DNA from 2 places in the Nitrospira japonica genome. Region 1 is predicted to be linked to the other one. Evidence: riboswitches for the same ligand, from Rfam matches in the RefSeq annotation. Region 1 holds a riboswitch; the other holds the start of a gene.
The links. A riboswitch is a leader RNA that binds a small molecule or an ion and turns the genes downstream of it on or off. The one in region 1 is predicted to bind cobalamin.
Positions count from the first base shown of each region.

Region 2: linked by a shared signal. The riboswitch ahead of NSJP_RS07685 (ribonucleoside-diphosphate reductase subunit alpha) and the one ahead of NSJP_RS16165 (cobyrinate a,c-diamide synthase) in region 1 are both predicted to bind cobalamin.

Region 1 covers NZ_LT828648.1:3,406,233-3,412,396, reverse strand. The annotation lists gene metE (5-methyltetrahydropteroyltriglutamate--homocysteine S-methyltransferase) at 1-781, shown strand, start outside; gene NSJP_RS16180 (hypothetical protein) at 845-1,315, shown strand; gene NSJP_RS16175 (TIGR02466 family protein) at 1,481-2,149, shown strand; gene NSJP_RS16170 (MoaD/ThiS family protein) at 2,189-2,470, shown strand; cobalamin riboswitch at 2,523-2,727, shown strand; gene NSJP_RS16165 (cobyrinate a,c-diamide synthase) at 3,012-4,379, shown strand; gene NSJP_RS16160 (cobyric acid synthase) at 4,379-5,992, shown strand.
Region 2 covers NZ_LT828648.1:1,605,211-1,611,374, forward strand. The annotation lists gene hpnA (hopanoid-associated sugar epimerase) at 1-873, opposite strand, end outside; gene NSJP_RS07670 (polyprenyl synthetase family protein) at 963-1,853, opposite strand; gene NSJP_RS07680 (antibiotic biosynthesis monooxygenase family protein) at 2,512-2,808, shown strand; cobalamin riboswitch at 2,853-3,060, shown strand; gene NSJP_RS07685 (ribonucleoside-diphosphate reductase subunit alpha) at 3,314-5,755, shown strand; gene NSJP_RS07690 (ribonucleotide-diphosphate reductase subunit beta) at 5,752-6,164, shown strand, end outside.

The DNA of each region.
Region 1 (6,164 bases):
CGCGTTCACCGAGAACGGTTGGGTGCAAAGTTACGGATCGCGCTGCGTCAAACCGCCAGTCATTTTCGGAGATGTCTCGAGACCGTGCGCGATGACGGTGGAATGGTCCACCTATGCCCAGACTCTCACGAAACGTCCGGTCAAAGGGATGCTCACCGGGCCCGTCACCATCCTTCAGTGGTCGTTCGTCCGAGATGATCAACCGCGGCAGGATACGTGCCTGCAGATCGCACTGGCTCTTCGTGAGGAAGTCGTCGATCTGGAACAAGCAGGTATCAAAATGATCCAGGTGGATGAACCGGCCATTCGCGAAGGTCTCCCTCTTCGACGACGGGAATGGAAAGACTATCTTCGCTGGGCCGTCGACGCTTTCAAGTTGGCCACGAGCGGGGTGCGGGACGACACGCAGGTTCACACCCACATGTGTTACTCGGAATTCGGAGACATCTTGGAGGCGATCGCCGAGATGGACGCCGACGTCATCTCGATCGAAACTTCGCGCTCGAGAATGGAACTGCTCGGCGACTTTGTCCGCTATCAATATCCGAATGAGATCGGTCCGGGCGTCTATGACATTCATTCACCCAGAGTGCCGACGAAAGAGGAGATGGCGGATCTGCTGATCAGCGCGGGCAAGGTGCTCCCTGCCACGCGGCTTTGGGTGAACCCGGACTGCGGGCTCAAGACGCGAGGGTGGCCGGAAGTCCAGGCGGCGCTCCGCAATATGGTTGAGGCCGCGCGAGTGGCTCGTCGGCAGTTCGGCGAGGAGCGCGTCGGCTGAAAGGCTGTTCCGCGATCGTTTGCGCGCACGAGCCATGAAAAGTAACGAGGCCGAGAGGGGGGCATGATGCCGATCGATGAGTCCACGTATGGTGCCAAACCGCTGGATGAAGATCGCTTTGACTATCATGTTTGGAAAGCGGAAGGACTGAGTCTTGGCGGTCCCGGGCGGGACGCCGCGGTCGAACAGGCCGTTCAGTCAGCCCGGAACAAGCTCGGTCCCGGGTGGGAGCTTGACCATATCAACCATGGCACCGTCGTTCCCCCACAGTTGGTTTTTCGGAAAGCCATGCCGGAGACGGTTCTTCATCGGCGGTACAAGAATTATGACGTGTGGTCCAGCCCGTCCCAATTCGACTCGGATGGCACGTATCTGCGCGTGGTGAAGATCAGAAACCAGCAACGAACCTGGACACGACGAATCGTCCATGAGCATGAGTCTCGGTATACGACCATCGAAGAAGCGCATGCCGAAGGATTCGTGTTGGCGCATCGAATCATTGATGAAGCCGAAAGGAATCCTTACATATTTTGAACGAAAGCGTTGCGAGCGGGGAACACGATTTGGGACGTGTGGGGGGGCTGTTGGGTATGGACCTGCCCATATCGTGAACATGGTCTGTCCGGATGCCGGACCTATTCTCGGCATCCGGTTGATCGAGCCGTTGGCCACGATCGTTAAATGGGATCGGTTGTCGGCATGTCCACTGAACTCGAAATCGCCATCAAACCGCTGTTCGCAACACCGGTATTGGTGTTCACGGTCGCCCAACACGACTGTCTCAATGCTGATCTCGCGCGCGTGATTCTTGAACGAGAGGCTTCAAGACCGGCGCATCGGGATTCCGAGGTGGTGGGTTGGTCCTCTCCTCACGATCTGTCGATGCTGGATTGGGCTGGAGAGATGCTCGGCAAGCTGTTTGATCCGGTGCTGAAGATCGCTGCACATATGACGGAGTTGTCGAGACAGTCCGGTCACGGGGAGCAACGGCTCGGCTGGCAAGTGGCCGAGGTCTGGGCCAACGTGCAGCGGCAGGGAGGGAGCAATGCATTTCATCCGCACCCCGGGAGTTTCTGGTCCGGCGTGTACTATGTCGACACCGGAGATATCCCCCAAGAACCATGCGGGGGAGAATTGAGACTCTTCGATCCGAGGGGATGCCTGCCGCGCATGCTGGCGCCGTATCTTCGATACAGCGTGCCCGAACTCCATGACGCGGGAACGAGTGTGTCGTTGGCTCCCTCGGCCGGCCAATGCCTGTTGTTCCCCGGATGGCTGTTTCACGCAGTGAACGTCTATACGGGACACACGCCCCGTATTAGCATCGCCTTCAACCTCGATCCAATTCTGAGCAAACGTGAAGCGTGATGAGCCCGTTCGGCGGCGTGAACCAGAACCGAGGCGTCCATGATCAAAGTCTTGCTGTTCGGGTTGACGTTGCGCGACGCAGTGGGTAAGCAGGACATCGACGTCGAAGCTTCTCAAGCGGCGACGGTGAAACAATTGCTGGAGTCCAATCAGGACCGGTTCGGAGCCGTGCTGCCGTTCATGATGAATCGGGAGGTAGTGATCATCGTCAACAGGCGGATCGGCACGGAAGATTCGCCCGTAAAGGACGGCGATGTGGTGAAGTTGTCCTACCAGTCGCGATACTCGACGCATGACGGCGTGCGGGACATTCCGGTATAGTCAGGGGCGGTGTTCCTGCCTTGACAACGGTTTCCCGCCGGTGCTACAGAACCGATTTGAATCGTGTTTGGGTGCCCCGCAAGGGCGTAACAGGGAAGTCCGGTGCAAGACCGGCGCGGACCCGCCACTGTATGTGAGGAGCCGCCCTCCGTTCCTAACCACTCAACATGCGCGTTGAGGAAGGTTGAGGGCCGTGTTGAAGGGCCGTCCTTTCGACACTCACGAGCCAGGAGACCTACCCAAGCATCCAAGGCTATGGTTCTCCGCGCGGTAACGGAGATGACGTCTGCCTCCGGGCATGTGACCTCTTGTTCCCGTGCGGGAATGGGAGGTACTGATGCCGACATCCGATCAAGCCGTTACGATCTCACACCAGCGTCCGAGTGTCCGGCGATTGGGCTTCGGCGACCTCGATCGCCCGAGACACGTTGATGTGCTCGCCGGGCCATCTCGTCGGCCGCATCAGTGACTGTCGGGGTGGAAGGAGACTCGCAGGCGGTTCAGGCTTGGAAGGCAGGGCTTCGTGGGGAGTGACAAGTTGATGATACCGCGACTCGTGATTGCAGGCACCGCGAGCCATGTCGGAAAAACCACCGTGACGGTGGGACTCATCCGGGCCTTGCGTGCACGGGGTTTTCGCGTCGCCGTCTTCAAGTGCGGACCGGACTATCTCGATCCGACCTATCACACGCGTGCCGCGGCCGTCACCTGCCACAATCTCGACGGGTGGATGATGGGACGTGAGGCGGTGATCGATACGTTCGTGCGCACCTCGCAAGACGCCGACATCTCGGTAATCGAAGGCATGATGGGGTTGTTCGATGGCGCCTCGCCGATCCATGATGAAGGATCGACGGCGGAAATCGCCAAATGGCTGAAGGCTCCGGTCCTACTCGTCTGCGACGCATCCGGCATGGCTCGTAGCATCGCCGCCTTGGCCCGCGGGTTTCAAACTTACGATGGAGCGCTTCGCGTGGCCGGGGTGATTGCCAATCGCATCGGCAGCCGAGGTCATCTGAAAATGTTGCGCGCCGCAATGGATGGTTCGTTGCCGATCATCGGAGGGTTGCCGGATGATGGTGCCTTGGCCTTTCCTGAGCGGCACCTTGGTCTGAAAACGGCCGAAGAAGGAGCGGTGCCGGACCGCATCCTGGAGGCCTGGGGCAAACAGGCTGCAAGCTGGTGCGACCTCGATGCCATCGTGGCCCTCGCCCAAGACGCGCCTCCTTGTGAGTCCACTGAAAGGCTAGGCGATTCTGGGCCGGCCCCTTGTTGCCGGATCGGACTCGCGTTTGACGAAGCCTTCCACTTCTACTATGAGGATAATCTCCGACGCTTGGAACGTCTCGGTGTCAAGCTCGTCCGATTTTCTCCCATCCATGATGACCGGCTTCCCGACGTCGACGGCCTCTATTTTGGCGGGGGCTATCCGGAGGTCTTTGCCGATACGCTTTCCAAGAATGCTTCGATGCGCAAGGACATCGCCGTCTTTGCGTCGTCCGGAAAGCCCGTGTATGGCGAATGCGGCGGGCTCATGTACCTGTCGAACCGCATTCGTACCCTCGACGGTCGGCCGCATGACATGGTCGGACTGATTCCTGGTGAGGCCGTGATGTGCGATCGTCTCCAAGCGCTCGGTTACGTTGATGTGGAAACGCAGGACGCGACGCCGTTGGGTGCTGCCGGATTGCGGTTTCGAGGACATCAGTTTCGCTATTCGGATTTTCATCTCGATTCGACCGTCGATCGGTCATACGTGCTTCGTCCCCGCTATGGCGGTGAGGTGTTGCGTGAAGGATATCGGATTGGCAATACGCTTGCCTCCTACGTACACGCCCACTGGGCTTCCAATCCTGAAGCCGCGCAGGGCCTCGTTCGCGCGTGCCTCGCCCATGCCGGGAAGACGTGATGAACGCCTCGACGATCATGGTTCAAGGGACTGCCTCCTCGGTCGGGAAGAGCCTCCTCGTTACGGCCCTGTGCCGCCTCTTCCGCAACGAAGGGCTGCGGGTGGCTCCATTCAAAGCCCAGAACATGGCGCTCAATTCCGCTGTCACGGCCGATGGATGTGAAATCGGCCGCGCCCAAGCCGTGCAAGCCGAGGCGGCGGGGATAATGCCCACAGCGGACATGAACCCCATTTTGCTCAAACCGGAAGGAGAGCGGAAGAGCCAGGTGGTCGTGCTCGGCCGGTCGATTGGCAGCCTAACAGCCGCCGAGTATCACGAGTACAAACCCCGTTTCTCGGACGTGATCCAAGAGTCGCTCGGCCGATTGCGGGCGGGCTACGACGTGGTGGTCATCGAGGGGGCGGGGAGTCCGGCCGAGATCAATCTCAAGTCTCGCGATATCGCCAATATGCACGTGGCCAAACTGGCCGACGCGCCTGTGCTCTTGGTTGGCGACATCGACCGGGGCGGCGTGTTCGCTTCATTTGTCGGGACGATGGAACTGCTGGAACCGGACGAGCGCGCGAGGGTAGCTGCTTTTATCGTCAATAAGTTTCGCGGCGACGTGTCGCTGCTGGAATCCGGGTTGGACTTTCTCGTCGAACGTACCGGGAAACCGGTGCTGGGAGTCGTGCCCCATGTTCCCAACCTCCGTATTGCCGAGGAAGATTCAGTCTCGCTCGAAGATCGCGCCGCTCGTCGCAGGCCATACGACAACGAACTCGATATCGTCGTGGTTCGTCTGCCGTGCATTTCCAACTATGACGACGTCTTGAGTCTGGAGCATGAGGCCGGTGTCGTGGTGCGATTCGTCGATCAGCCCGAGGACGTCGAACGAGCTGATTTGGCGATCGTGCCCGGTTCGAAGCGCACGGTCTTCGACCTGGCCTGGCTTCGAGCAAGCGGGATCGCCGAGGCGATCAAGGCGCGCGCCGATCGTTGCGCACCGGTCTTGGGGATCTGCGGGGGCTGTCAAATGCTCGGGGAGACCATCGAGGATCTCCAGGGGGTCGAGTCCGGTGAACAGCGGGTGTCGGCGTTGGGACTTCTCCCTCTTCGGACGCGATTCGAACGAGAGAAGATGACTGCGCAGGTTCGGGCTCGTATCCTGACCCCATCCTTCCTGACCGATGGCACGATGGACGACCGGGACGTGGCGGGATACGAAATCCACATGGGGATGATCGAACCGACGCGTTCTGGTGCGAGCGCGTTTGAAATTGTGTCTCGAAATGGACGGAGGGAGGCGGCTGCCGATGGAGCGATCGGCGCCGGCGGCGCGATCGTGGGCACCATGCTGCACGGTGTATTCGACAACGAAGTGATTCGGGCGCGGATGCTGGATTTTCTGCGACGCCGGAGAGGACTGGCCCAACCAACCAACGCGCGACGCGTTTCGACGAAGCAGGAGGAATACGACCGGCTCGCGACGATGGTTCGCGAGCATCTCGATTGCGAACTGTTGTGGCGCATTGCACGTATTACCCATTCGGCATCTGTGTCTAGGCACCGAAGGACGTGGAGGGAGAGCGGGGAATTGACAGATCCATTTCGAAACGGCATCACGGGATAGCCGGAGGTCGAGTGTTGAGAGGGTTGGTTGACAAGGTCTGCGAGAATTGCAGTGCCATATTTGCTTGCGGCGGATATCAGTGCTGGTGTGGCGGGTTGGAAATTACTAGGTCGCAGATGAAGTGGATCGCGGAACGGTTTCGGGACTGCTTGTGTCCTGTGTGTCTCAAAAA
Region 2 (6,164 bases), 1.8 Mb from region 1:
CTTGTACTTGGCCATCTTCACGCCTTCAAGAGGAATGCGCGGCGTCCGGCCGGTCAGTGCGGCGATCCATTGGTTGCCGTAGGCCAGGGGAAGCACGGCCAGCCTCGGCAGCCGCAGGGTAGGCGCCTTGACGCCGGTCAATCGACTGAGGATCTCGAAGACTTCGCGGAGCATCAAATTCTTGTTTCCCAGGATGTACCGTTCGCCTTGCCGGCCTTTCTCCATGGCCAGCAGGTGGCCGGCCGCCACGTCGTCGACGTCGATCAAGTTCATGCCGGTTTCGATGTAGGCGGGCATGCGCCCCTTCATGAAATCGACGATCACTTGCCCGGTCGGCGTCGGCTTGACGTCGCCGGCTCCCACGGGCGCGCTCGGATTCACGATCACCACGGGCAGTCCGTCTTTCGCCAGTTTCAAGACCTCCTGCTCCGCCAGAAACTTGGAGCGCTTGTAGTGCCCGGCCATCTGATCCAAAGATACGGGCGTCGTCTCCGTGCCGACTCCGCCCTCGGGCGGCAATCCGATCGCGCCGATCGTGCTGCAATAGACGGTGCGTTCGATGCCGACCGAACGGGCCGCCTCCAGCATGTTCTTTGTGCCGGTCACGTTGACGTCGTAAAAAATGGACGGGTCCTTGGCCCACAGGGCATAGTGGGCGGCGATGTGGTAGAGCTGCCGGCAGCCGGACAGGGCCCGGCGCAATGAGGCCTGGTCCCTCAGATCGCCGGTGACGGGTTCCACCGGTAATCCGTCGAAGTTCTGCCGATCCGAGTCGGCGCGGACGAGCAGGCGAACCTCGGTCCCGGCTTGCACCAGTGCACGCGCCACCGCGCCTCCGACGAACCCGCTGGCTCCTGTGACGAGAACCTTCATAGTGAGGAGCTGATGGCGAATGGCTGATGGCGTATGGCAGGAGCGAACGTTCGTCGGCCGTCGGCCATCAGCTGTCAGCTATCGGCCCTTCAGTTCTTTCTGGACGTGATGTATCGGGCGATCTCGCGAAGCGGATCGGCGGATTGGCCGAAGGAGGACAGGCGGCCGATCGCCCGGGCCACGCATTCGTCGGCGAACTTCTTTGCGCCGTCGACTCCATAAAAGGTCGGATAGGTCTTCTTGCCGCGCTCGGCGTCCGTGTTCGGATTCTTGCCCAGCTCTTCCCGGGTGCCGGTGACGTTCAGCACGTCGTCGGCGACTTGAAAGGCCAGTCCGATGTCCTCAGCGTAGCCCGTCATGTCGTTGAGTTGGCGGTCGGTGGCTCCGGCCGCGATCGCGCCCATTCGTACCGCGGCGCGGATCAGCATGCCGGTTTTGTGTTTATGGATGTTCTGGAGCGCGGCCAAGTCGATGTCCCGGTTTTCCGCCTGAATGTCGAATACCTGTCCCCCGACCATGCCGGCGTGACCGGAGCCATAGGCTAGCTCCTGAATCAAACGGACTTGTCTGGTCGGATCGCAGCCCTTCATCAGATCGGGCCGGCTGCAGAGATCGAAGGCCATCGTGAGCAGCGCATCGCCGGCCAGGATCGCCATGGCATCGCCGTACACTTTGTGGTTGGTCGGCTTGCCGCGGCGAAAGTCGTCGTTGTCCATCGACGGCAGATCGTCGTGGATCAGCGAATAGGTATGGATGAATTCCAGGGAGCAGGCGACCGCCATCAAGCCGGGCGGGTTGGTTTCCACCGCCTCAGCCGCCGCGATCGCCAGGATCGGGCGGATCCGTTTTCCACCCGCCATGAGGCTGTAGCGCATGCTTTCGTGAAGCGTGGTCGGGGGCAGCGTCGCGGCCGGCGTAACCTGATCGAGAAACCGATCGACTTCGACCTGTTTGTGTTCGAGATAATCCTTGATGTTCATGGGGTTGAAAGCGGTGTTTGATATCAAAGGGAAGGAACGGCGCGGAGAGTAGCAAATGGATTTTGGAGTGTCAAACAGAGATGTGGAAGACGAATGCTCTCGGTCACGCAGCTGTGCCATCGGGCTTCGGTCTGCTACCTTCGCTGAGGCCTGGGCCTTGTTGGCCGCTGTTAGCCTCGTTGATGCTTGGCGCCGCAACTGGATCCATTCCAAGCGACGCTTGAATGGATCTGCGGACAGCGACGCCACCTGCCCGGAGCAGGCCGCATAACTCGGCATCAGCGGAAACACAAGTCCCAATGGCCGCTTAGGTAGCAGACCTCGTGGTCTCTCTACCCAGGCTTCATCATTGTTCGGAAAACTGAAACGGGTATTCCGTCGATATGCTGGAGCCGCATGAAGGTGGCCCGATTCACCTCAAACGTGCACGCATTCTTGCTCCCTCAACCTATATCTTGCTTGGCGCGGGTGTCGCGGTGACCGGGTGCCCCGTCGCGCGGAGCGGAAGGGACCCGCTGGGGGATGGGTGGAGCGAGCACCAGGGGGCTGGTTGCCGCGACAGGACCCGCGCTCACACCCCTTTCATCGCTCTGTACGACGACAGCATAATGATACCTGGTGAACTCGATCGACCGTACTGATCCTGGGGAGGTGCATCATGGCGGTGACGCTGATCAACGTGTTCTCGGTTCCGAAGGGGCAGGAAGAGGCGTTCGTGAAATGGTGGGAGGACGTGAAGGCCGACATTACCTCCCAGCCTGGCTTCATCAGCGGGAAGTTTCATCGAAGCCTCAAGCCGGACAGCAAGTTCAATTTCATCAACATCGCGATTTGGGACAACGAAGAAATCTACTGGAAGGCGTATGAGAAGAGCGTCACGCCGATGAAAGCCAAGCTGGCGCAGCTGGGCGTCGAGATGGTGCCGGCGCTCTACCGCGTCGCGTTTGAATATTGATCGAGCGTCCGGTCGCGCGTGCTTGACTTCACCAGGGGCCGACTATAGACTCCGCCCGTGCTGGTTCACTGATCTCCTATTCAGTGAGCAAAAGGGAACCCGGTGCGAATCCGGGGCTGCCCCGCAGCGGTAAGCGAGAACGACTCCACGATTACGCACTGGCCTTCCGGCCGGGAAGCGGTGGAGAGTAGGAATCCGGCGACAGCCGAAGCGCTCGCAAGCCCGAAGACCTGCCAGCACCCGGTGACGGAGAGACAACCGAAACCGGTTCGACCTGGAAGCCTCGAGGGAGGACCGTAGGTCTGAGCTGGTTCGGACTGTCATCCTGCCTTCCGTTCTTGGTTCACGACCAACATCCTTCTACAGCTGTATTCTCACCCGCGGGGGTGGCGGTCGGTCTCGGAACCGTGTTGATTCCCTCACGCGTTTCGGCCGGCAACGACTTCTCGCGGTTCGCCGCAAAGGGGCATCCTTTGCGCTACCCGACCCAACGAGGAGGACGTGCATGCCCAGTGAACCAACCGAGAGCATCGAGAGTCTCGCCGTCTCAGATTCACCCCTCTCTCCACATGGCGGGAACGATGAGGTGTCTTCCCAGCACACCATGCGGGTGAAGAAGCGCAACGGGTCGACGGAACCGGTCGACGTCATGAAGATCGTCCGTGCCGTGGAGCGCTGCTGCGGCGGCCTCTCGGACATCGATCCGCTTCGGATCGCGACCAAGACCATCAGCGGCCTGTACGACGGGGCGACGACGCGCGAACTCGACCGGCTTTCGATCCAGACGGCTGCTGCCCTGATCGTGGAGGAACCCCAGTACGCAAGACTCGCCGCCCGGTTGCTGGCGACTTACATCGACAAGGAGGTGCGGAATCAGGAGATCCACGCGTTCTCCCAGTCCGTCGCCGCCGGGTATCGCCTGGGATTGGTGAACGAGCGGCTTCAACACTTCGTCTCGCAAAACAGCCGCAAGTTGAACGATGCGCTCGATCCGAAGCGGGACCGTGAGTTCGAATATTTCGGGTTGCGTACCGTGTACGACCGGTATTTGCTCAAACACCCGGCGACCCGGCAAGTGATCGAGACGCCGCAGCAGTTCTTCCTGCGCATCGCCTGCGCGCTGTCAGAGACCGTCTCCGACGCGCTGGAACTGTACCGGTTGTTGTCATCTTTGGAATACCTTCCGAGCTCGCCGACCCTGTTCAATGCCGGGACGAAGCACGAGCAGTTGTCGAGCTGCTTCTTGCTCGATTCGCCCGACGACCACCTCGAGCATATCTATCAACGCTACACGGACGTGGCGATGCTGTCGAAGTTCTCGGGAGGCATCGGTCTGGCGTATCATCGTGTGCGCTCGCGCGGCTCCTTGATCGAGAGCACGAACGGACACTCGAACGGAATCATCCCCTGGCTGAAGACGCTCGACGCCTCCGTTGCCGCGGTCAATCAGGGTGGAAAGCGTAAAGGCGCCTGTTGCGTGTATCTCGAGCCGTGGCACGCCGACGTCGAAGAGTTTCTGGAACTGCGCGACAACACGGGCGACGAAGCTTCCAGAACCCACAATCTGAACCTTGCCAATTGGATTCCGGATCTCTTCATGAGGCGTGTGGAAGCCGACGCTGATTGGAGTCTGTTCGATCCGAAGACCGTTCCGGAACTGCCGGATCTTTACGGTGAAGAGTTCGAGCGGGCGTACGTCCGGGCGGAAGAGGCCGGGCTCGCGGTAAAAGCCATCAAGGCGCGCGAGCTGTATGCGCGAATGATGCGGACGCTCGCGCAGACCGGCAACGGGTGGATGACGTTCAAGGACAAGTCGAACCGTGCCTGTAACCAGACCGCGTTGCCGGGGCGGACCGTTCATCTGTCGAACCTCTGCACCGAAATCCTCGAGGTGACGTCGCGGGACGAAACGGCCGTCTGCAACCTTGGCTCGATCAATCTTGCCCGCCATACCGCGGCCGGCTCCGACGGCGCCGTCTCGTTCGATTTCGAGAAAATGGGCCGTACCGTGCGATGCGCGGTGTATCAGCTCGATCGCGTCATCGACTTGAATTATTACCCGATCACCGCGGCCCGGTCGTCCAATCTGCGCTGGCGGCCGGTCGGGCTCGGGGTCATGGGCCTGCAGGACGTGTTGTTTCAAATGCGGCTTTCCTTCGACGCTCCGGAGGCGCGCGCATTGTCTGCCCGCATTGCCGAAGACATTTACTACCACGCGCTCTCGGCTTCGGTGGATCTCGCGATCACGAAGGGCCGTCATCCCGCGTTCGAGGACACGAGGGCGGCGCGAGGCGAACTGCAATTCGACGCCTGGGGCATCGAACCGAGCGATCCGGCGCGATGGAGCGCGCTCCGGACGCGGATCGCGACGCATGGGCTGCGAAATTCGCTTCTGGTCGCGATCGCGCCCACCGCCACGATTGCGTCGATCGCCGGATGTTACGAATGCATCGAGCCGCAGGTCTCGAACCTGTTCAAGCGGGAAACGCTCTCCGGGGACTTTCTCCAAGTGAACCGGTATCTCGTCGCGGACCTGAAGCGGCTCGGCCTGTGGAACAGCGAGACGCGGGCGCGCCTCAAGCTGGCCGAAGGCTCCGCGCAAGGGCTCAATGAACTGCCGAGCGACCTGCGAACCCTGTATCGGACCGCCTGGGAGATTCCGATGCGGTCCCTCATCGACATGGCGGCCGATAGGGGAGCCTTCATCGACCAAAGTCAATCGCTCAATCTGTTCATTGAAAATCCGAACATCGGCCAATTGTCGAGCATGTATTTCTACGGGTGGAAGAAGGGATTGAAGACGACGTACTACCTGCGTTCCCGGCCCGCCACGCGCATCGCGAAAGCCACGGTCGACGCCGCGCCGCAAAAGTCGCCAGGCGAACGGGGCACGGACGCCGTGGCCTGTTCGCTCGAGAATCCCGGAAGCTGCGAGGCTTGCCAATGAGCCACGTCAAACGGCCGGCGCGGCTGCTCGATCCCGGTATGTGCCTGACACTCCGCCCCATGGCGTATCCCGTATTCTTCGACATGTATCGCTCGGCGATCAAGAACACCTGGACCGTGGAAGAAGTGGACTTTTCGACCGACGTGGGCGATCTGCGCACGAAGATGAGCGCCGCCGAACGTCACCTGGTGCAGCGGCTCGTCGCATTCTTCGCCACCGGCGATTCGATCGTGGCCAACAATCTGGTCCTCAATCTGTACGAGCACATCAACGCGCCGGAGGCGCGGATGTATTTGTCCCGGCAGCTCTATGAGGAGGCCCTGCACGTCCAATTTTATTTGACGCTGCTCGACACGTACGTGCCCGACCCTGACGAGCGGTTCTCGGCGTTTGCCGCCGTGGAAACCAT